4 regions of the Paenibacillus sp. YSY-4.3 genome follow, and region 2 is predicted to be linked to each of the others. Evidence: riboswitches for the same ligand, from Rfam matches in the RefSeq annotation. Region 2 holds a riboswitch; each other region holds the start of a gene.
What was found. Region 2 has a riboswitch for cyclic di-AMP ahead of ACYUJT_RS24970 (C40 family peptidase). Riboswitches for the same ligand answer to the same signal wherever they lie in the genome.

Region 1 (5,082 bases), on a different contig from region 2:
GGGTGAACGATCAAGCCGGCGTCTATTAAGTCTTCCCAATCGATGAGCGTATCATCGGCTTCTGCTGATTCAGTCTCGGTACGTACGCGCGCCAGCGCTTCCCTAATGGCTTCGGGAGATGCGTTCTCCACGCCGATATCACCACGCCGTGTAGCATCCGCCTCCCGCAGGAAGGCATGCTTGCAGCCGGGGACCCGGCCTGCGACGATTTTGCGGATGCGCTCGCCGGCATGGTCGGGGTCAGTCAAAATAATGATTCCCCGCCGCTCCTGCGCCAGCTCTATCTTGCGCAGCACGGTCTCGTTGATGGCTGAGCCTCCAGTTTCAATCGTATCGGCCTGTACGGCTCTTTTGACGGCGACGGTATCGTCCCGCCCTTCCACGACAATGACCTCTTTGATCATTGGACAAATACCCTCTTCCTTATACGCAAAAAGAAGAGGACTTCTCCTCTTCTCTCCATACCTTTTTCATTTATCTATAGTATCTTATTCCTTTTACAAAGTAAAACAGGAATTAGTTCAATTCTGGTTTGTTCGGACCGATAACATAAACCGTGCGCCCCTTCTTGCGTCCGAAGTTCTTCGCCGATTGCAGGCTATCGAAATAAACGTCCATTTTATTGCCTTTAATGGCGCCACCCGTATCTTCGGCTTTGCGGAACCCGATGCCTTCGATATATACCCACCAGCCCATAGGAACGACGCTCTTGTCTACGGCGATCGTTCTGCCTTCCGTTACGCGTGTCCCGGAGGCCGTCTTCGTGCCGATGCCGTCCTCTTCGGCGGAATAAGCGGTTAGTGTGACATCTTTGAGCACTTTTTTATATTTAAATGAGACGCCGCCTTTGGTTGCCGTTCCACTGATATCCACTTGATCCGCAGTGCGGGTAATATTAGCGGCGAGCACAGCCTCTGGCTTGGGCTTCGTACCTACAGCGATCACTTTATCCTGAGCCTTCGTCTGGACCTCTTTGCTCAGCCAACGCTTGGTTACGAAATTTCCGTCTTCATACACTTTCTCGACGTGATGTACAACTACTCCTTCGCTGCCCTGCTGCAGCACCTTCGTCTGCCCCTTCTCCAAGTTAGGATCCGAGGTTTTGACGATGGCAAATGGTACGGTCTCTTTGGTCTGTACCGTTTGCTTGGATACGCGCACCACCTTGATCTGGAGATCGGAAGTGACTTTGCTGCTTAAATCCGGAGTTATCTTATCATCCGGGTTTACGGTAATGCCAAGCTCGTTGATAATGCCCTGTACGCTGGATTGGGTAGTTAAAAGCGACTTCGTCTTGCCATCCACGTTTACCTGCACCGGAACCGCCCTTACGATAACGATCCGGTCTCCCTTCTTGAGGGAGCTCTCGAGCGGCCGCGATATGCTATCGCCTTGGCTCAGCACGATGGAGTGTTCATCCAGTACTTGATTCACTAAAGATTTGCGGGTCTCGATCTCCTGTACCTTCCCGTCGACCACCAAATAAATGTTTTTGCTGCTGCCGTTCAGCCAAATCAAAATGACGATGATTGCTGCAACAGTCAACAACGTGACTACCGATATCTGACGTAGATTCTCATGCTTCCATCGCAATGCGTAAGACATACTGGATGAGCGTGATTCATGGGTCTCTTCTTTCTTGAAAATGCCCACTTTCCGTCCTCCTTCATAGTCCCGCCCTAGGTCAATGCATGATGAGATGTTGACGTGACTATTTCGTTTTTTACGAAATGCTAGAACTACAGCATCCCGCATCCTGCCCCAGTCTGGTCGGCATTTGTCACCTCCTGTTTTAAAACAGTATGATGACCCTATTACAATTATTCAAAACAAAAGAAGCCGAAAGAAAGAGTTAGAGCAACTCTTTCGTGGCTTCCTGAAGGTCTTGATGTAATAGGATGCACGAAGTTGCCTCTCTTGACACGCTTACGAGGTTAGCTGTCGGGTTCGGACGAAGAGAGTCGCCCTTTCTTGGTTCATTCGCTCATGGCGCAATGACCTCGAATTCACCCCAAAGATCCTGCAAAGAAATCAAATACGGCAACGCTGACTGAATTAAAACATTTCATCAAGCCGTATCCGGTTCCCCCGTTCTCCTTTTCGGAGACTCAGCGAGACTGGTTCATGGAACATGATTCGATGGCCATAGGCAATGCGCCAAACTCGGCCAAATCGATCACTGAAAAGATTCTATCCTGTTTCAATGCATGTTGTAAAGGACGAATCAAGAACGTTTTCTTAAGAAAATGGTTAAAAAAATGTAATAAACTCGATGTTTTAAATTAAAATGCATTAATCTTTCCTGAAATCTCTTCTTTTCACCACTTTTACTCCCGATTTCACCGAATGGAAAATCGTTCCAGTGCATTACGGGTTGTGATTTCTGCAATTTCTTGGAAGGACAACCCTTTTAATTCAGCAGCTGCCTCCGCTACCAAATGGACATATGCAGACTCATTTCTTTTTCCACGATAAGGATGTGGAGTTAAATAAGGGGAATCTGTTTCAAGCAGCAATCGGTCGAGCGGCGTTTGCTTCAACACCTCTTTAGGCTGTTTGGCATTTTTGAAGGTGATCGGGCCTCCGAAGGATAAATGAAATCCCATATTCAGACATAATTTGGCCGTTTCCCAGCTCCCTGAGAACGAGTGCATCACTCCGCCGACTTCATGAGCCTTCTCTTCCTGCAAAATTCGAACTGTATCCTCATGAGCATCCCGGTTATGAATGACGATCGGCATCCCAAGTTCGCGGGCCAGCCCGATTTGCTTACGGAATACGGCATGCTGAACATCTTTAGGCGAGGTATCCCAATAATAATCGAGACCAATTTCTCCAATGGCAACCACTTTCTCGTGGCGACATAATTCAGCAATCCAATCCAAATCCTCTTCCTTCATGGTGATGGCATCCTGAGGGTGCCATCCAACGGCGGCATATATGAATTCATAGCTCTCGGCCAGCTTCATTGTCGTAGGAATCGTTTCGCGGTTAAAACCGATGTTGATCATGCGCGTAACCCCTTGCTCCACCGCGCGAGAAATCGTTTCCTCACGATCCTCATCAAACTGCTCCGCATCCAAATGCGTATGCGTATCCACTAACATGGCGATATCCCTCCTGTAGTTAAGTCTCCCGGCCAAAAAAACGAGTCAAATCCGCAGACAAATAAGGCCATACCGCCTGCAATTTATTGTCCGGAAAGTACAAATAAAATTTCCCTCGCTGCATGCCGCTAATTGATCGGACAATATCGGATACTTCTGATATTTCCACCAAGCGTTCCTGCTTGTCCAGCAGCAAAATTTGCTTCCCGCGAAGCTCTTCGTCAGGACGAGACACATCATACGGCAAGTCCGTCGGAAAATCAATGACTAGATCATAGTCCGGATTTAAGCCCAATTTTCGGAGTTCTTCGCCGATTTCCGTTATTTTCTCCAAATCGAGCGATTCTAGTTCAACATATTTGTACAACTTGCGATCCATAAAACGAGTGCAAAGATCGACAAGCAGGGGATCTTCTTCATTTTTCCACTGCATAAAAGTGGTTTGAATTAATGCTTCATCTAATAGCAAATATTGCTGCACTGTCAGATCGGAGTCGAACAAGCTCGGTAATGGATGCGGGAGGAAGGAAAATGTATACCCCTCAGCATATAATTCCTTAGCCCGGCGAAAAATTTGCCGCAAAATAATTTCCGAGCTCCGCGTCACTGGATGGAAATAAATTTGCCAATACATTTGGTAACGGGACATTAAATAATCCTCTACCGCATGCATGCCGGTCTCCTTCACAACGATACGTCCCTGGTACGGCCGCAGCATCCGCAATATCCGGTCCATATCGATTGTACCGTAATTGACGCCAGTGAAATAAGCGTCCCTCAGTAAATAGTCCATTCGGTCTGCATCTAGCGGACTCGTTACCAGGTTGACGACGATTTCATTAGAATAGTCCTTCCGGATGACCGAGGCCACTTTGTCCGGGAAGTCATCACCCATTCGCTTCAGGACATGCCCCACCTCCGTATCGCCAAGCAAAATGCGGCAGGTCCAATCTTCATGATTCATGTCGAAGGCTTGTTCGATAGAATGAGAAAAGGGGCCATGCCCCAAATCATGAAGCAGCGCCGCACAGAGCGCGACAAGTCGTTCATCCTTCGGCCAATCCGGGTAATTATTTCGTTCAAACTGGGAAATGATTCGCCGCGTGATCTCATATACTCCTAAAGAATGAGAGAATCTGCTGTGCTCTGCCCCATGGAAAGTCAAATAAGAAGTGCCAAGCTGACGAATCCGGCGAAGCCGCTGAAATTCCTTCGTATTAATAAGTAACCAGATCAATTCATCCTGAACATGAATATAATTATGAACAGGATCTTTGAATACCTTTTCTTCGCGAAGGTTATGCATGGCCAATTCTCCTTGTTTTCAATTTATTTTGAAACTAAAAGAATTTAACGTCTCTGGTTATGTCGAGAGACTCGACAGGTTTTGTCGAATTTTGTCTAACAATGTCACATTAAATGTCGGAAATATGTCGAATGCTTAAAAAGCCCGGTATAAAAGCATTTTTTTAGTGACTTATGTGTATATATGTCTTTAATTTAGTAATTTAACTGAACTCTACCATAAATAGGTTGACTGTTTTGGGAAACGTTGGTATTATAAATATCATAAAAGATAGAAGTTTGTCGAATTATGACGCTTTTAAAAAATTGATAAAATTTTTCGCGAGAGGGGTATCATCAGTCATGATGAAATCAACAGGTATTGTTAGAAAAGTAGATGAACTAGGTCGTGTAGTTATTCCTATCGAATTGCGCCGTACGCTCGGAATCGGAGAGAAAGATGCGCTTGAAATTTATGTAGACGGCGAGCGTATCATGTTGAAGAAATACGAGCCTGCTTGCATCTTCTGCGGCAACGCTGAAAACGTAACTTACTTCAAAGGCAAAATTGTTTGCCATGAATGCCTCACAGAAATTCCAACACCTGTGACAAATTAAGAATTATAGTATATAATAGACTTACTGAATCTGTTAATTCTAACCTTTTTCATATCTCCTTGGTGCCTTCTTC
Region 2 (5,082 bases):
CGTTCTTCGGTTGCTGCAATATCCTCAGCAAGTACATCGCTGACAAACTCCTGATCATTACCGTCAATGATCATGCGCATACCATTGCGCAGGAAATCGTCATCAATCTCCTCAACCTTGGATTCGAGCGCCAGGAGCCCCTCGCGCCGGGTAACGGTAGCCCATTCCATAAAGAGCGAGATGAGCTCTGCCTTGCTGATCATTTTTTGCTTGACGAATAACTTCTTGAACAACTTTGGAATCTTCTTCAATTCCGAGGAAGGGAAGCCTATGGACAGGCTCGCTGCGGTTCCTACCAAGATAATGATGTACGCCGCCGGGTTATTAACCAAGTTGACGATCGGAGCTCCTTTAAGGAACATCCCCAGAATTACGGCGACTAGACCGAGAATAATACCGATGAGTGATGAAATTTCCATTATACACCTCGTCCTTGAGATAAATTGAAGCCTTGCTTTTCGTCTTTAAGCATCCTTGCGAAAAGACGGAACCATTGAAAATAAACGGTTATCCTTTTTATCGACAGAAAACCTTTTTTTTTTAAGTGGTATTTTCGTTTATAATAAGACAATGGTCTATTTAGGAGATCGTGAAGGGAGCGAATCGCCCGTGGGAGTAAAGCACGGAAGGGAATATGAATTTATTTTGGCGGAATTTACGGAGGCAGTCGGCCGTATTCCGGATTGCTATGTTTTCTTTGAGATGGAGCCTGACGAATGGAAGGGACTGTCCAAGGAAGAGAAACATGAGGTGCTGGAAGCGTTGGCTGAGGATTTATTCTTCGGGCTGGGCTCTGAGCCAGTGATCACTGTAGGCAGCGGGGTCGTCATTTATGACCCGGAGGCTCATCGCATCAATGTATTGATTGGCGAAGAGGAGCTGACCTCAGTGAAGCTGGTTTAGCGGAATTAATGATTTTGCATGCGCCTTAGGGCGTGGTAAAATATGAAGTTAGGAACAGGTAATCATCTCCTGGCGTTAGGCATGAATAGGGCCTGGGAAGAATAACAATAATCCAAAAGTATAATTTTTTTAATTTACCTATAAAGCTTTGTGCATTAAAGGTACTAGTGAGCACTACATAGTTTTGGAAGTTCTTGAAAAAGAACAGGGAGGAAAAGAACATGCCGTTTACACCACAAGAAGTTGAGGCGCATTTGGAAAAGTTGGAAGGATGGGAGCTGGAAGAGGGACGCTGGATCGTTCGTAAATTTACCTTCTCCGAGTTTATGAAGGGCATAGCCTTTGTGGACGAGGTCGCGGCTATTTCAGAGGCCTTTAACCACCATCCCTTCATTACGATCGATTACAAGACAGTTACGCTTCGTTTGACATCATGGGAAGCAGGTGGAATCACGGCCATAGATATTAAGGAAGCAGAGCAATACAATGAAGCATTCGATAAAATGAATTCACCTGAAAAAAGCTTATAGCCGTGATGGTATTGGACTAAATACAGGACACGCCCACCGGGAACGCTAAGTATCCTAGTGGGCGTGTCTTTATCATGCTTATTATTTCTTCTCGGCAAGCCAGAGCGCGACGTTCGCGATTTCCTCGTCCTGCAGCTTATCTTTGAAGGCAGGCATCATGGAGCCTTTACCCTTCGAAATGATCTTGTAAAGCTGTTCGGTTGACATGGTGGCCCCAATATGCTGCAAATTCGGCCCAGCCAAGCCTTCCAGTTGGTCTCCGTGACAGCTGATGCAGTTTGCTTTGACGACGGCTTCCGCTTGCTCTGCGTTTAATGTGACTTCAGGCATTTGCGTCTTATTTTCTTGAGCAACCTGATCTTTACCGGGCAAAGTAAAGATAAGCACCAGGGCTAGTGCACACGCGACAAAGAATAGCCCGCTCATAACCCACTTTTGCATTCCAATCGTCCCTCCTATGTAAGCTACCTTATTATTATAACGGAACATGCTATTTGATCATAGCATTTGTGACAAAAAAAGCAACGAATTCCCCGTATAATTGCTCAAAAGTCACAATATATTATGAGCATCCTCACAGCGCGCCGGAAACAAGCCGTGCAGCGCCTTTCAGGAGATAACCCCTTAATGGCACATAAATGCCTGAGACCGCCTTGCAGGCGCTCCCAGACGCTTTGTAGGCCAGGCTATAAGCGTTCACCCCGATATACCATGCAATAATACGGCTTGGATATTGCGCCGGGGGTCATTTTCTCGTAAAGATCGGTTATGACAAAACCCGATTTCTGATAAGCGCGGATAGCCCGCGTATTCCAGGTAAGCACTTCAAGATCAATGACGTCGGACGGTGCGCGTCGCTGCGCCTCTTTAACAATCGTTAATACAAAGGACTTACCCAAACCATGACCGCATAAATCGGGCCTCATCCCGATCCCGAGTCTTGTGACGTTCTCCATGGGGAAATATTGGGCGAACCCGGCCAAATTTCCTTCCTCGTCTAGAATGGATACATACTGCTCGGCCCGTAAGGCCGGATTGCCGAATTCAACATCAAGAGCCTTCATTTGTTCCCAAGGCAGCCAGCTATAGATATCATAGGGAGAGTCGTAGCGCCAAGTACTGATTGCTTCCCCATGGCGTTCTTCCATAGGAACGATTTTAAACTGAATATCTCGTTTATCCATCTTGCGCCTCCTTGTACAAATGGGAATGCCGTGCCATGGAACTTCGCCGGCGCGATCGTTTTATCAACACTGTAACGGGATTTTATTTTATTGTAAAGGCTCTGGCCGAGAGATTTTTAACGTGGGAGGCGGAGTTATCTATTTATAGTGAAAACGGTTTAGTGGGGCGTTGATAAATAGTACCTATGGCGTGTATGCCTGCAACCTTTTTCCTTGAAGCTTCGTTAATAAGATAGAGCGATTAAGTCCTAATAAAAAAGCCGCGACAATTCTGGCAGGAATTGTCGGGCTATGTAAAAGCAGTAGACATAAATGGGCTAGGTGATTAGGATTGGGCGGCGTGGGTAGAATAGCCGTATTTGCTTAGGATCCGTTTCGCTCCGACATAACGTTCCTTGTAGTAGCTGTTGCTTAATTTATCGGTACGGATTCCTTTAGAAGAAGAGGCATGGGCGAACTTTCCATCGCCGATATAAATGCCGACATGAGATACTCCTTTGCCGGTCGTATTAAAAAATACGAGATCTCCTTCCTGAAGCTGATTCTTCGCAACAGACGTACCCTGCTTGTACTGCGCTGACGATACGCGGGCCAGCTTAACACCCATTTTCTTAAAGACGTAGCTTGTAAATCCGGAGCAATCAAAACCGTTTGTGGTCGTTCCCCCGAATTTGTAAGGTGTTCCGTAGACGGCATTAACCGTCTTGTTCAATGTCGTGTTCGAGTCGGCGTATGCGCTTGCTGTCCCCAACGTAAGAAGAATAGCCAAGCTCGTCGCCGCTGCTGTCAAAGTCTTTCTCAAGATGTTGTGCTCCTTCCAAGGCCTGCGAGGTTAGCTTAAGGATTCGGTTGAAGGTTCCCTATCATCTCTTATGTAGCGAGATCAATTCACCCATAAATGGTTCCCCCGTTTCCCGGGTGCCGGGAATTCGGCTTATCTAGTTGTATGCACCCGAAACGAAACGACTTACAACAATGATGACAAGATTGTAACTTATCACTTTGGTTATTCTAACAAAAACGGCCATCTTTTGCAAGAAAGGCTCTGCTGCAGCATGTTGGTAAAGTTATCCTGTGCCTTTTGAGGGATAAAAAAACCTGTAGGCGGGTTCGGCAAGGAACCACTCTACAGGTTTTCTGGACGTATTATTCTACATCGTCATGATCTTGGCTATCAACCGCAACCTCTTCGTACTTGTCCGTGCTCATGATGCGTTTGGCACCGACATAGCGTTTGACATAATAATCATCGCTTAATTTGGTAATGATTACCCCTTTCTTCGTTGAAGCGTGGGCGAAGCTCTCGCCATCAACCATAACGCCAACATGGGACACTCCATTACCGGAAGTGTTGAAGAATACGAGATCCCCGGCCTTCAGCTCATCCTTCTTGACAGCTGTTCCCATATTGTATTGGGATGCCGATGTGCGAGGCAGCTTGATATCAAGGCTCTTGAATACGTAAGAGGTAAATCCGGAACAATCAAAGCCATCGGTGCTCGTACCGCCAGATACATATTTAGTGCCCAGTGCGGAATCAATAGTTGTATCCAGTTTAGAGTCTGCGAAAGCGCTGCCAGCCCCTAAGGTGAACAGGATGGACAAACTTATAGCTGCTACAGCCAACTTTTTCTTCAAAGAAGTTATGCTCCTTCCAATGCCTGCGAGGTTAGCTTAAGGGTTCGGGTTGAAGGTCCCCTATGATCCCTCTGAAGCGAGATCAATTCACCCAAAATGGTTCCCCCGTTTCCCTGGTGACGGGAATTCGGCTGTGATTTTAACACCATGTGTAACTTATTCGACACTGCTGTCATGCATCTTGTGAATTATGACAGAAATGATTACAAATCTGTTACTTAAAAAGTACTGTTGTTATTGTAACAAGGCAGGGATCATTTGGCAATGGTTAAATTGCGAGAATTATATAGTAAGCATAGAATAAGGCCTCCGCGCATGCGCGGAGGCCTTGTGGCTCTAGGGAGGGGAGAAGATGAAGAAATTTTAACTTTTTTGTTGCCATAGACAATATTGCGAGGATATTTTCCATATTTTGAAAACACTGCGGAAGAATGGGTATGTTTGCTGCAAAATGAGGGCCAGCAGACCGGTCCAGACCCATGATGCCGTGCCGAATAAGATGAATATGATAGAGCAAGAGGCTGCAAGGATAAAGGAGATGCCAAGGCCGGGCAGGAGATGTTTCCAGCAAAGGAGCAGGGACGGCCAGGCATTGCCTTTAAATAAGTAGCCGAATTGCAGGAACAGTACAGTTTGGCGTATGAACCAGCTGTAGCAGAGCCAGCCGACAGCATAAGCGATAGTGACTAGAACGACCGAGATATGGCCGCTTCCCTGCAGAATGGGTGCCAAGGCGGTGTATACTCTGGGTAGGAGCCAAAGCGTAGGGACCAGGATCAAAATAAGCTCCAGGAAGTAGAACAGGGTCACGGGTTTCCAGAATTTCT
Region 3 (5,082 bases), on a different contig from region 2:
CGATCGTCGATCCTGGCGTCAAGCGTGACCCGGATTACCTTCCTTACCGGGAAGGAGTTCGTCAGGATTATTTTTGCAGGAAGCTGGAGGGAGAGGTGTTCATCGGCGATGTTTGGCCAGGTGCGAGCGCGTTCCCCGATTTTACCGAGGAAGAAGTTCGTACCTGGTGGGGAGAGCACCATAGTTTCTATACGGAGCTGGGCATTGCGGGGATTTGGAATGACATGAACGAGCCATCGGTGTTCAACAGCCCTACGAAGACAATGGATCTCGACGTAGTTCATGGGAACGATGGCGATCCGAAAACCCATGGGGAGGTCCATAATCTGTACGGTATGCTGATGTCGGTGGCTACGCAGCAGGGCTTGAAGCGGAATTTACAGGGCAAACGGCCTTTTGTCGTTACTCGCGCAGGCTATGCAGGCGTTCAAAAATACGCGGCAACGTGGACGGGCGATAACCGCAGCTATTGGGAGCACCTTGCCATGTCGATTCCTATGGTGCTGAATCTGGGTCTGTCGGGCCAGCCGTTTGCCGGTCCGGATATCGGGGGCTTCAGTCATCATGCGAGCCCTGAGCTGCTGGCTCGCTGGACGCAGGCAGGCGCATTTTTCCCATTCTGCCGCAATCACAGCGTGCTCGAATCGGTCTATCAGGAGCCATGGGCCTTCGGCCCGGAAATTGAGGAAATTTGCCGAAAATATATCCGTTTGCGTTACCGATTCCTGCCGTATCTTTACACCTTGTTCTACGAGGCACACAAGACGGGCATGCCGATTATGCGCCCGCTCATTTTGGAGTATCCGCATGACCGCAACGTTCACAATTTATGCGACCAATTTATGGTTGGCAGCGGTCTGCTCGTGGCTCCAATTCTTCGTCCCGGCGCGGAATCCCGTGCGGTGTACCTGCCTGAGGGTGAATGGATCAATTATTGGAGCGGAGAAAGAATGGCCGGAGGACGTCATATTTTGGCGCTGGCGCCGCTGGATGTGATGCCGATGTATGTGAAAGCTGGGGCGGTCATTCCGGAGCTGGCCGAGGACGAGCGGCACTGGAAGCCGACCCTTAATGAGGGGGCAAAGATCGTGCTTAGCGTATATGCTCCTGCCCCGGGAAGCGAATCCACGGGACAATGGTATGCCGACGACGCTGAAACCTATGCTTATGAGAACGGGGCGTATAACCTCGTGACGGCAAGGGTTGCATCCAGTGCGAACGCGGTGTCCGTGCAGCTGAAGTATGACGTCAAGGGACTTGCGGTTGTGAAGGGGGCAGCTCTTGGAGCAGAGCAATTGTCGGCAGCGAGTGGGGCAGCTCTTGGAGCAGAGCAAACGTTGGCAGCGAATGGGGGTGCTGCTTCCGAAGCCGTGGAGCAGCGGACAGTGAAGGCTGGAGCCGCTCCCAAAGTCGGGGAACACATGGCAGCGAGTGAAGGTACTGCTCCAAAAGTGTCAGAGCAGACGACAGCCAGTGATGTGCTATCTCTCCACGTGAGACGGATGGAGTTCGTACCTCGACAGATCAATGTGAGCGGCCCCGGACTTAGTGGTCAGGTTCATCTGGACCAAGCCGGAGGCAGCTGGCACTATGATCCTGAAACCCAAGAGCTTAGGCTGCAAGTTCCGAATGTGTTCGTGGACTTGGAGATCGTCGTAGAGGGCTAGTTGTTGCATTTATTTTGTCGAACCGCGCATATTTTGGCGTGACAAGATCAGCTTGAGTAGGAACTCGGGCTGATCTTTTTTGTTGTTGAGTAGTATGATAAAAGGTCACGAAGATCAATCATCTTGAAGGGATTCGATTAGCGAAAGAGCTGCAATAATACATGAATTTTGAGAAAAAAAGCTGTGAATAAAGGAATTGATGCAAGAGCCTCACGGCCCTTTAATTGAACAGTAATAAATTAAACTACTAGATGGTCAGGATAAGGTAACTAGATGTATTTCATACAGTTAGTTTAGCGGTTTTGGCCGTGTTAGAGGGCATTAACTGCAAAATCTACATTTAGTTTTAAGCGATTTCGACGAATTGGCTCCATTCAGGCAAACTAACTGCATGTTTTACATTTAGCGCATGTATTTCTTATATAAGAGCTTAACTAGCTGTATAAAATACATTTAGTTTTTAAATGACCTCGTAAAACCAGGGAGCTGGATGGATGGCCGCCACCAACGATCTAACAATCTCTAACAAACCACCGTCCCAACAGTCAAGGCACTAACAACTACTAATTTATTTACATGGCCCCATAATTAAACTGGAGTCTTATGGCGAAAGCGCAGGAATTTTCCGGCGAAAGTGACCATTTAGGTAGTTTTGTAGAATAATCTGTTCAAATGTTTCCACCTCACCTTATTGACAATGAGAATCATTATCAATAAAATGGAATTGATCAATCGTTGAGAATGGTTATCAATTACGTAGGTGGAGGAATTGAGATGAATCAAACTTCATTGGTATATATATCATGGCTTCTGATTATCAGTGCGGCGGTTTGCCGAAGAGAGGCTGAGCGGCAATGGGAGACTGTTGATGGGCAGAAGCAGAGAACGAGAGGTTCGCAGAGAACGGACAAGGAGGGGAACGCATGCCAAGAGGGCCTTTAAATCATGAGCTGGTACGGGAATTTATCGTGGCCGCGCATGGAGATTATGATGCGGTTGCAAGGCTGCTCAAACAGGAGCCCGCACTTGTGCATGCGGTCATCGATTGGGGGAGCGGCGATTGGGAGAGCGCCCTCGGCGCCGCGTCGCATACCGGGAATTTCAGCATTGCAAGACTGCTGCTGGCGCACGGGGCACGAATGGATATTTTCGCTGCAGCTATGCTTGGAGAACTGAACGTCGTAAAAGCGATCGTGGAGAATCATCCCGAGACCGTCTATGCTAAGGGGCCGCACGGAATATCGCTGATCCGTCACGCCGAGGCCGGTGGGAATGCTGCCATTTTCGTCTATGAGTATTTAAGTATATTCCTATCGAAAGAGGTGGTCGGAAAATGATGGTGATGATGAAGGCCATCCAGATCATCCGGGTCCGAAAAGGCAAAGCAAACGAAGTGCTGGCTCGCTTCAGAACGCCCATATCGGTCCATGCTTTTGAAGGATTCCTGTTCATGGAAGTGCTGATCAGAGATAATTGCCCGGAATACGATGAGCTGCAGGTTTGCACTACTTGGGAGGATCGATGGTATTTTGAGAAGTGGTTAACGAGCAGAGCAGCGCGAACGCTCCACCGCAAGTTTAGAGAGCTTAAGCCGGAAGTCAGCCAACTCATTGGCTCCGAGCTGGCGACTTATGAAGTAGCCGCGCAGTATAGGCCGCTGCGGCAAAAGTTTGAACCGGAACGGGGGATGGCCGGTCCCATGACAGAAAATAACATTAACCGTCAAATTTTAAGAATTTTATAATTATACCAATTCTCTTGTTAATTACCCTAAGGTTGACAATCCCGTCAGTACACCGTATCATAGACACACGCTTAGTTTCTTGGTGATAGCCAGGAAAGCGGGGGAACCAGTTCTTTTTTTTGGGGCGAATCACTCATTCCTATGAGGTGTAGGGTACCATCTTACCCGAGTCCGTCAGCTAACCTCGTCAGCAGTGGATGGGTCTGTTATATGATTATTTATTACGTCTCTTAGACCCTATTTTAGGGTCTATTTTTGTCTTCTGACCCTTGCTGGCGCAGCTGTGTCTAGGACCCCGATCCGGGGTCTTTTTTGTTGATTACTAGGAAGGAGGATGTACAATGACAAAGACTAAAACGAAGTACATTACGAATCTGGACAGACTGACTATGATTCCGGAAGAGGAGCGCGAGCGTTTGAAACCGATTACGGAGAAATTCGTATTTCGGGTGAACGATTATTACTTGAACCTGATCGACTGGAATGATCCTCAGGATCCCATTCGCAAGCTGGTCATTCCAAATGAGGGGGAACTCGAGGAGTATGGCCGCTGGGATGCTTCCGACGAGGATACCAACTACGTTGTGCCGGGATGTCAGCACAAGTATACGACGACCGCCCTGCTGATCGTGTCAGAGGTATGCGGCGCGTACTGCCGGTATTGCTTCCGCAAGCGCCTGTTCCGCAACGACGTGAAGGAGGCCATGTCCGATGTGCAGCCGGGAATCGATTATATCGCCAAGCATCCCGAGATCAACAACGTCCTGTTGACTGGCGGGGACAGCCTTATTCTAGCCACGGAGAAACTGCGGGGCATCCTTGCCCAGCTGCGTGAAATTGAGCACGTTAAAATTATTCGTCTCGGCTCGAAGATTCCCGTGTTCAATCCCATGCGCATTTACGAGGACGAGGAGCTGCTCGATGTGATCCGCACCTATTCTACGCCGGAGCAGCGCATTTACGTTATGGCCCATATTAACCATCCGCGCGAGATTACGGAGGAAGCGAGACGCGGCTTTCAGGCATTGCATGAGGCCGGCGCGATCGTAGTCAACCAGACCCCGGTGCTGAGAGGCATTAACGATGACCCTGTAGTGCTTGGCGAGCTGCTGGATAAGCTGTCTTGGGCAGGGGTTACGCCTTACTACTTCTTCGTGAACAGGCCGGTAGCGGGGAACCGTGATTTCGTCCTTTCCTTGGAAGAGGTCTATCGGATCGTCGAGGAGGCAAAGGCGCGGACATCCGGTCTGGGTAAACGAGTCAGGCTGTCGATGAGCCATACGTCCGGCAAGATCGAAATTCTCGCGATTGAAAACGGCAAGGCCTATTTGAAGTACCACCAGTCCCGCGACGGGGATTACGGCAAATTGATGATCCTCGATTGCCCTAAGGATGCGGCTTGGTTTGACGATCTTCCCGGCAATGAGCAGTATTGGCGGCAGCCCGAGAAGAAGACCGATGAAGTTGTCTCCGTGAACGAAATGCCCGATTTACCGCAGAAGAGAAAACGCACGCCTGCTATGCTATAACATATAAATCATAGTGACCATCCCCTGAGGAGCGGCCTGAAGTAATATTTGGCTGCATCCTCCGGGGATTTTTGTTTGTATCCTGATCGTTTGCACGCTTTTCATTTCTCAGGATGGCGGTGATAGATTATGATAAATCTAA
Region 4 (5,082 bases), on a different contig from region 2:
CGCTTCAAGACGGCCGAGCGGAGAGTCGTCACGCTGGGAGCGAGTCTGACGACGATCCAGACGACTCTCCCGCCACTTGTGACTGTGTTGATGAATAAGTCACCGGATATCGAATTGAAACTCGTTACCGGCAAAACACATGAAATCGTCTCCTATGTCCGCGACAAAAAGGTCGATCTTGGCGTTGTCGCTTCATCGATTTCTGAGCAGGGCTTGAAATGCATCACCCTGTTTCAAGATCATCTGGAGCTGGTCGTCCCGCGGAACCATGCCCTGGCAGGAGGCAAGCCGGCAGCCATGGAGGATTTGAACGGACTGCCCATGATCATTTTCTCCAAAGGGACCTGGTACCGGAAGTTGATTGATGACCTCTTTGGGCGCTATGGCATCATTCCAGACGTACGGATGGAAATCGACTCCTTCGAAGCGATCGTCCGTCTTCTCCCAACGTGCCGGGCCGCCGCGCTGCTGCCGCAATCTTATTTAAGGCCCCAGCTGCTGAAAGACAATGAGCTGGTGGCCCTGCCTATGAAAGAGCTGGAACAGACGCGCCGAGAGACCTGTCTCATCTATGGCAGCAGCTCAGAGCTGACCCAAGAGACCAAAGATTGGATCAAAGACATCAAGGACAGTCTGGTCGATGCTTTGGAGCTGGAATAAATAAAGCCCCATTATTTGTACTAACGTTGCGCTTTACGATGATTCACGAGACTAGAAATGGGGTATAACAACGAGTTGGAGCCCTTCCTCGATGATGCATTTCATCCGCGAGGAACCAACCAACAAGTTCGGAGGTGTCTATCCATGAGAACGTTTCGTAGCCAGCTTGCCTTCCATTGGCATGATAACCGCAAGCGGCTGCTGTGGTTTGGAGCTATTTTACTGTTCCTTGATTTTTGGCTGATTGCCGGATACGGCATATATGAGCCCGAAAATGCAATGGCATTAGTCATAAATAATAATTTTGCTGCAATTTCAATTTTCATCTTGCTAATCGCTTATATTACAGCCGTCAATTCCTTCCCGCGGCTAATGGGCTTGGGCTATACGCGCAAGCAGTACTATTGGAGCAGCCTGATTTATTTCGCTGCATTCAGCATAGCGGTATCCCTTGTACAGACGCTCCTCATGGTAGCGCTCAAGCAACTGCTCCCGCTGATCAGTTTCGGTCCGAGCACTACCGTCATTTCATATGGCATGCTATGGTATCCGCAAACTGCCGTCTACTTCCTTCTGGCCATACTGTTCTTTCTGACGAGTACCTTGATGTATCGGTTCGGCTTGTTCTGGGGCGTTGGATTGATCATTGTTTATATTTTGAGTTTAGATGCTCTTCGTACGAACAATCCTACTCTCATCGATGCGACGGCCAAAACGCTGGTGGATATCCTCCCTCCCCATTTCGCTATCGCCATCTCCATCGGCGCGGCCTTCATCTGCTGGTGGCTATACCGAAGCGCTGAAGTAAAGTCCGCTTAAAATAACGCACCAAATAAAACACCAAATATAAAGGAAGCTGCATCCGACCCTCCCGGCTGGACTGCAGCTTCCTTTACTATTTTATCGATCACTCGTCCTCGTTAATGACAGCTTCAAATCTATCGATATTCTCATTAGAACCGATCATGACCATAATATCTCCGTCATTCAGCACATCCATCGCGGTAGGGGCAACAATGACTCCCGTTTGCTTATGGATAGCAACTATGCTGCAGCTGTAATTCACGCGTGGATTGATCTCGCCCAGCGTCTTTCCGGCAAGGCATTCAGGTACCCTCAGCTCGACGATGCTATACTCCTTCGACAGCTCGATGTAATCGAGCAAATTCGGAGTCACAAGCTGATGCGCAACGCGAACCCCCATATCCCTCTCCGGAAAAATAACCCGGTCCACGCCAAGCTTCTCCAGTGCCCGGCCATGCAGGACAGAAATCGCCTTGGCGACAACCTGCTTGATGCCCAAATCCTTGAGCAGAATCGCCGTCAGTATGCTCATCTGAATATCGCTGCCGATCGCCACGATGCCGCAATCGAAGTTGCGGACGCCTAGCGATTTCAGCACCTCTTCATCCGTAGCGTCAGCCATGACGGCATGGGTCAAATAAGCGCTCATGTCGTTCACCAGCTCTTCGTTCAAGTCGATGCCGAGCACCTCGTACCCCAAATCCATTAACTCGAGCGCTAGGCTGGAGCCGAAGCGCCCCAGGCCGATTACCACAAACTGCTGCATTTTCATTGATTGGTCAAACTCCTATCCTATAATCATTTTCCCTTCGGGATAGCGGTACAATTCCTTCCCCTTCTTCGGACCAAGCGCATAAGCCAACGTCAAAAGACCCAAGCGGCCAGTAAACATCATGAAGCATAAAATGACTTTGCCGATATCGGTCAAATCCAGCGTCAGCCCCATCGTTAAACCTGCCGTGGCAAAAGCGGACGTCGTCTCGAACAAAATGCTCAGGAAGCTCGCATCTTCGGTGGTCGACAGCACCATCGCTACTGCAATGATCAGGAACAGGGCGAGCATCGTAATCGTCACCGCCTTGAAAATCCGCTCTTGGGACAGGCGATAACGGAATAACACCAAATCATTGCGGCCGCGAATCATGGAGATGACCGCGCCTACCAAAATCATGAACGTCGTCGTTTTGATCCCGCCGCCCGTCGAGCCAGGAGATGCGCCGATGAACATCAGGATGATCATGAAGAACTGGGTGGCCTGGCGAAGTGCCCCGATATCTACCGAGTTCGCACCGGCCGTTCTAGAATTGACGGATTGGAAGAACGAGCCCCATATTTTCCCGCTCCAATCCAACGATCCCATCGTTCTCGCATTGGTAAATTCAAATATGAAGATCACGATAGCCCCGATGACAATAAGCGCCCCCGTCATGGACAGAACTACTTTGGAATGCAGCGACAGCTTACGGCTGCGGCGGAAGTCCGCGAGCTCGGACAGCACGATAAAGCCGAGGCCGCCCGATACGACCAGGAACATCGCTACGAAGTTAACGAGCGGATCGTCCACATACCCCGTCAGGCTTTGGAAATTTCCGAACAAATCGAAGCCAGCGTTGTTGAACAGAGAAACCGCATGAAAAATTCCATAGTAAGCGGCCCGTCCAAACGGCATGTCAAACGCCCAGCGAATCGCAAACAATACGGCAGCACTAGCCTCAATGATCAAGGAGTACATTAGCACCTTGCGAATGAGGCGGACGATGCCCTCCATCGTATTCTGATTCATCGCCTCCTGCAGCAGAAGGCGGTCCCGCAGCGAAATCCGCCGCTTGAACACAAGGGAGAAGAGAGTCGCCATCGTCATGAAACCGAGTCCCCCGATTTGAATAAGCGTAATAATCACGATTTGGCCGAATGTCGAAAAATAAGTTCCCGTATCACGTACGATAAGTCCGGTAACGCAAGTGGCAGAGGTCGCCGTAAACAACGCGTCTACGAAAGAAAGGGATTCCCCGGTCGTATTGGCGAGCGGCGTCATTAGTAGCAGCGCCCCGATCAAAATAATCGCTGCAAAACCGAGTACCAATATACGCGGTGGAGATAATTTAAACCATCGTGACGGCACCCTGCTCACCTCTTCTTGTCTTGATCTGCATATCTGAATATTAATACCCATTATTATGGACACTTTGGCAAAAGAAAAAAGCACTGGAAATCCAGAGCCCTTTCGGTTATGGTTCCTGCTGCAGTACGCCTACGAGGTTAGCTGACGGGTTCGGGCCTGCACAGCAGCCCTATTCACCTCCTGCGCCGGACTTTCGCGTCCGTGCAGGGCCTGAGAAATTCACCCCAAAAAATTGGTTCCCCCGTTTTCCACTGGAAATTCGGCTGATATTCTTTTCATATCTTTCATTTCATTTTCATCCCATCTCTATGAATTGGATTATAAGCTTAATTAACGTTCACTACAAAGCTTGATTTACCCGAAATACCATGAAAATAACCTTTGCCGCCTGAAACGGAGCTTGCCACCCTTCATTCTCTGAGTCATGCTGTATTTTTGCGGAATTATTGCCTGTTTACTACCCTTGCTCGTTCGCTTTCTGGCGATTGCTCAAGGCTTATGGTATCTTTACAATGATATCCATTTACACTATTGCAAAGGGGTTTTTGAATGTTATCAGTCTTTTCGTCTCCAGGGCGAGCGCCGAAGCGCAACACTCTTCGGGTGCTGGCCGCCGTAGGCTTCCTCATTTTTCTAGCCGTACAGATTCTGCCGATGGCCACGCCGGATTCGTTGCAGCAAATTCAGAAGACGATCACGAAGCAGCAGGCGAAGGAACTCGCTGCCGAATTTGCCGCCTCCACGCTGGAGCTGCCTGTATCATTGGACCATGCTATAGTTACATACGAATCTCGATCGGATATATATGGTTATTTGTCCCACGAAAATCTAATGAATGCTTATATGAAAAATTACGATGAGCAGTTTCCGCTTGAGGTGTTTCGCGTTCGTTTCGAACAACCCGGCGGTATCCTTAGCGCCTTAACTGTGGACGTTAACATGTATGGCGGCAATGTAGCCGGATTCGAACGCATTGAGACCTATAGCAGCGCCACCAGAGAGCTGCTTCAGAAGCAAGGCATAGAGGGCGGCAAGGGCTTGCTGGTAACGGAAGGTGGCCTGACGCCCGAAGACAAAGCTAGCCTTGCCGCTCCTTACCTTAAAGCGTTTAACTTTGATCCCGCTAAGCTGAAGATCGAGAGCGCAGAAAGCGAATCAGGGCTTATCTACGGGGTACCCGGTTTTGAAGCCGGCCTGTCCCGCGGGCTGATCGAATTCCGCTTCGAAGACGGAAGCGTCTCCTCCATGCAGGCTTACTTCGATCCTCCTGCCGGTCACCTGGACTATGTAAAAGGCCAAAAGAAGCTGGCCAACTGGTTCACCTGGGTCGGCTATGCCCTGTTCACCTTCGTGCTCGGTATTCTGGCGATCATCTACAGTGTGAAGACTAGACCGTTCTCTTCTTTCCTACGAGGCCTGGTTCTGTCCTCTGCTTACTTTGTTTTCTCGATGGTCGGAGCGGTTAACATGCTTCCGCTGCTGCAGAAGGACGGGCT

Region 1: another riboswitch for cyclic di-AMP. It lies ahead of ACYUJT_RS24295 (ubiquitin-like domain-containing protein); the one in region 2 lies ahead of ACYUJT_RS24970 (C40 family peptidase).
Region 3: another riboswitch for cyclic di-AMP. It lies ahead of ACYUJT_RS21255 (KamA family radical SAM protein); the one in region 2 lies ahead of ACYUJT_RS24970 (C40 family peptidase).
Region 4: another riboswitch for cyclic di-AMP. It lies ahead of ACYUJT_RS17195 (TrkH family potassium uptake protein); the one in region 2 lies ahead of ACYUJT_RS24970 (C40 family peptidase).

The regions. Positions count from the first base shown of each region.
Region 1 is NZ_BAABMC010000014.1:10,124-15,205, reverse strand. It holds gene rnmV (ribonuclease M5) at 1-404, opposite strand, end outside; gene ACYUJT_RS24295 (ubiquitin-like domain-containing protein) at 517-1,653, opposite strand; cyclic di-AMP (ydaO/yuaA leader) riboswitch at 1,908-2,124, opposite strand; gene ACYUJT_RS24290 (TatD family hydrolase) at 2,340-3,107, opposite strand; gene ACYUJT_RS24285 (HD domain-containing protein) at 3,127-4,413, opposite strand; gene ACYUJT_RS24280 (AbrB/MazE/SpoVT family DNA-binding domain-containing protein) at 4,755-5,009, shown strand.
Region 2 is NZ_BAABMC010000016.1:30,961-36,042, reverse strand. It holds gene motA (flagellar motor stator protein MotA) at 1-419, opposite strand, end outside; gene ACYUJT_RS24995 (hypothetical protein) at 610-903, shown strand; gene ACYUJT_RS24990 (4a-hydroxytetrahydrobiopterin dehydratase) at 1,125-1,433, shown strand; gene ACYUJT_RS24985 (c-type cytochrome) at 1,515-1,874, opposite strand; gene ACYUJT_RS24980 (GNAT family N-acetyltransferase) at 2,120-2,617, opposite strand; gene ACYUJT_RS24975 (C40 family peptidase) at 2,943-3,419, opposite strand; cyclic di-AMP (ydaO/yuaA leader) riboswitch at 3,424-3,562, opposite strand; gene ACYUJT_RS24970 (C40 family peptidase) at 3,764-4,255, opposite strand; cyclic di-AMP (ydaO/yuaA leader) riboswitch at 4,261-4,398, opposite strand; gene ACYUJT_RS24965 (hypothetical protein) at 4,619-5,082, opposite strand, start outside.
Region 3 is NZ_BAABMC010000008.1:104,887-109,968, reverse strand. It holds gene ACYUJT_RS21275 (glycoside hydrolase family 31 protein) at 1-1,667, shown strand, start outside; gene ACYUJT_RS21270 (hypothetical protein) at 2,442-2,609, shown strand; gene ACYUJT_RS21265 (ankyrin repeat domain-containing protein) at 2,591-3,004, shown strand; gene ACYUJT_RS21260 (antibiotic biosynthesis monooxygenase) at 3,001-3,411, shown strand; cyclic di-AMP (ydaO/yuaA leader) riboswitch at 3,470-3,619, shown strand; gene ACYUJT_RS21255 (KamA family radical SAM protein) at 3,753-4,940, shown strand.
Region 4 is NZ_BAABMC010000005.1:98,354-103,435, reverse strand. It holds gene ACYUJT_RS17210 (LysR family transcriptional regulator) at 1-660, shown strand, start outside; gene ACYUJT_RS17205 (DUF4052 family protein) at 805-1,479, shown strand; gene ACYUJT_RS17200 (potassium channel family protein) at 1,568-2,236, opposite strand; gene ACYUJT_RS17195 (TrkH family potassium uptake protein) at 2,252-3,637, opposite strand; cyclic di-AMP (ydaO/yuaA leader) riboswitch at 3,698-3,861, opposite strand; gene ACYUJT_RS17190 (CPBP family intramembrane glutamic endopeptidase) at 4,136-5,082, shown strand, end outside.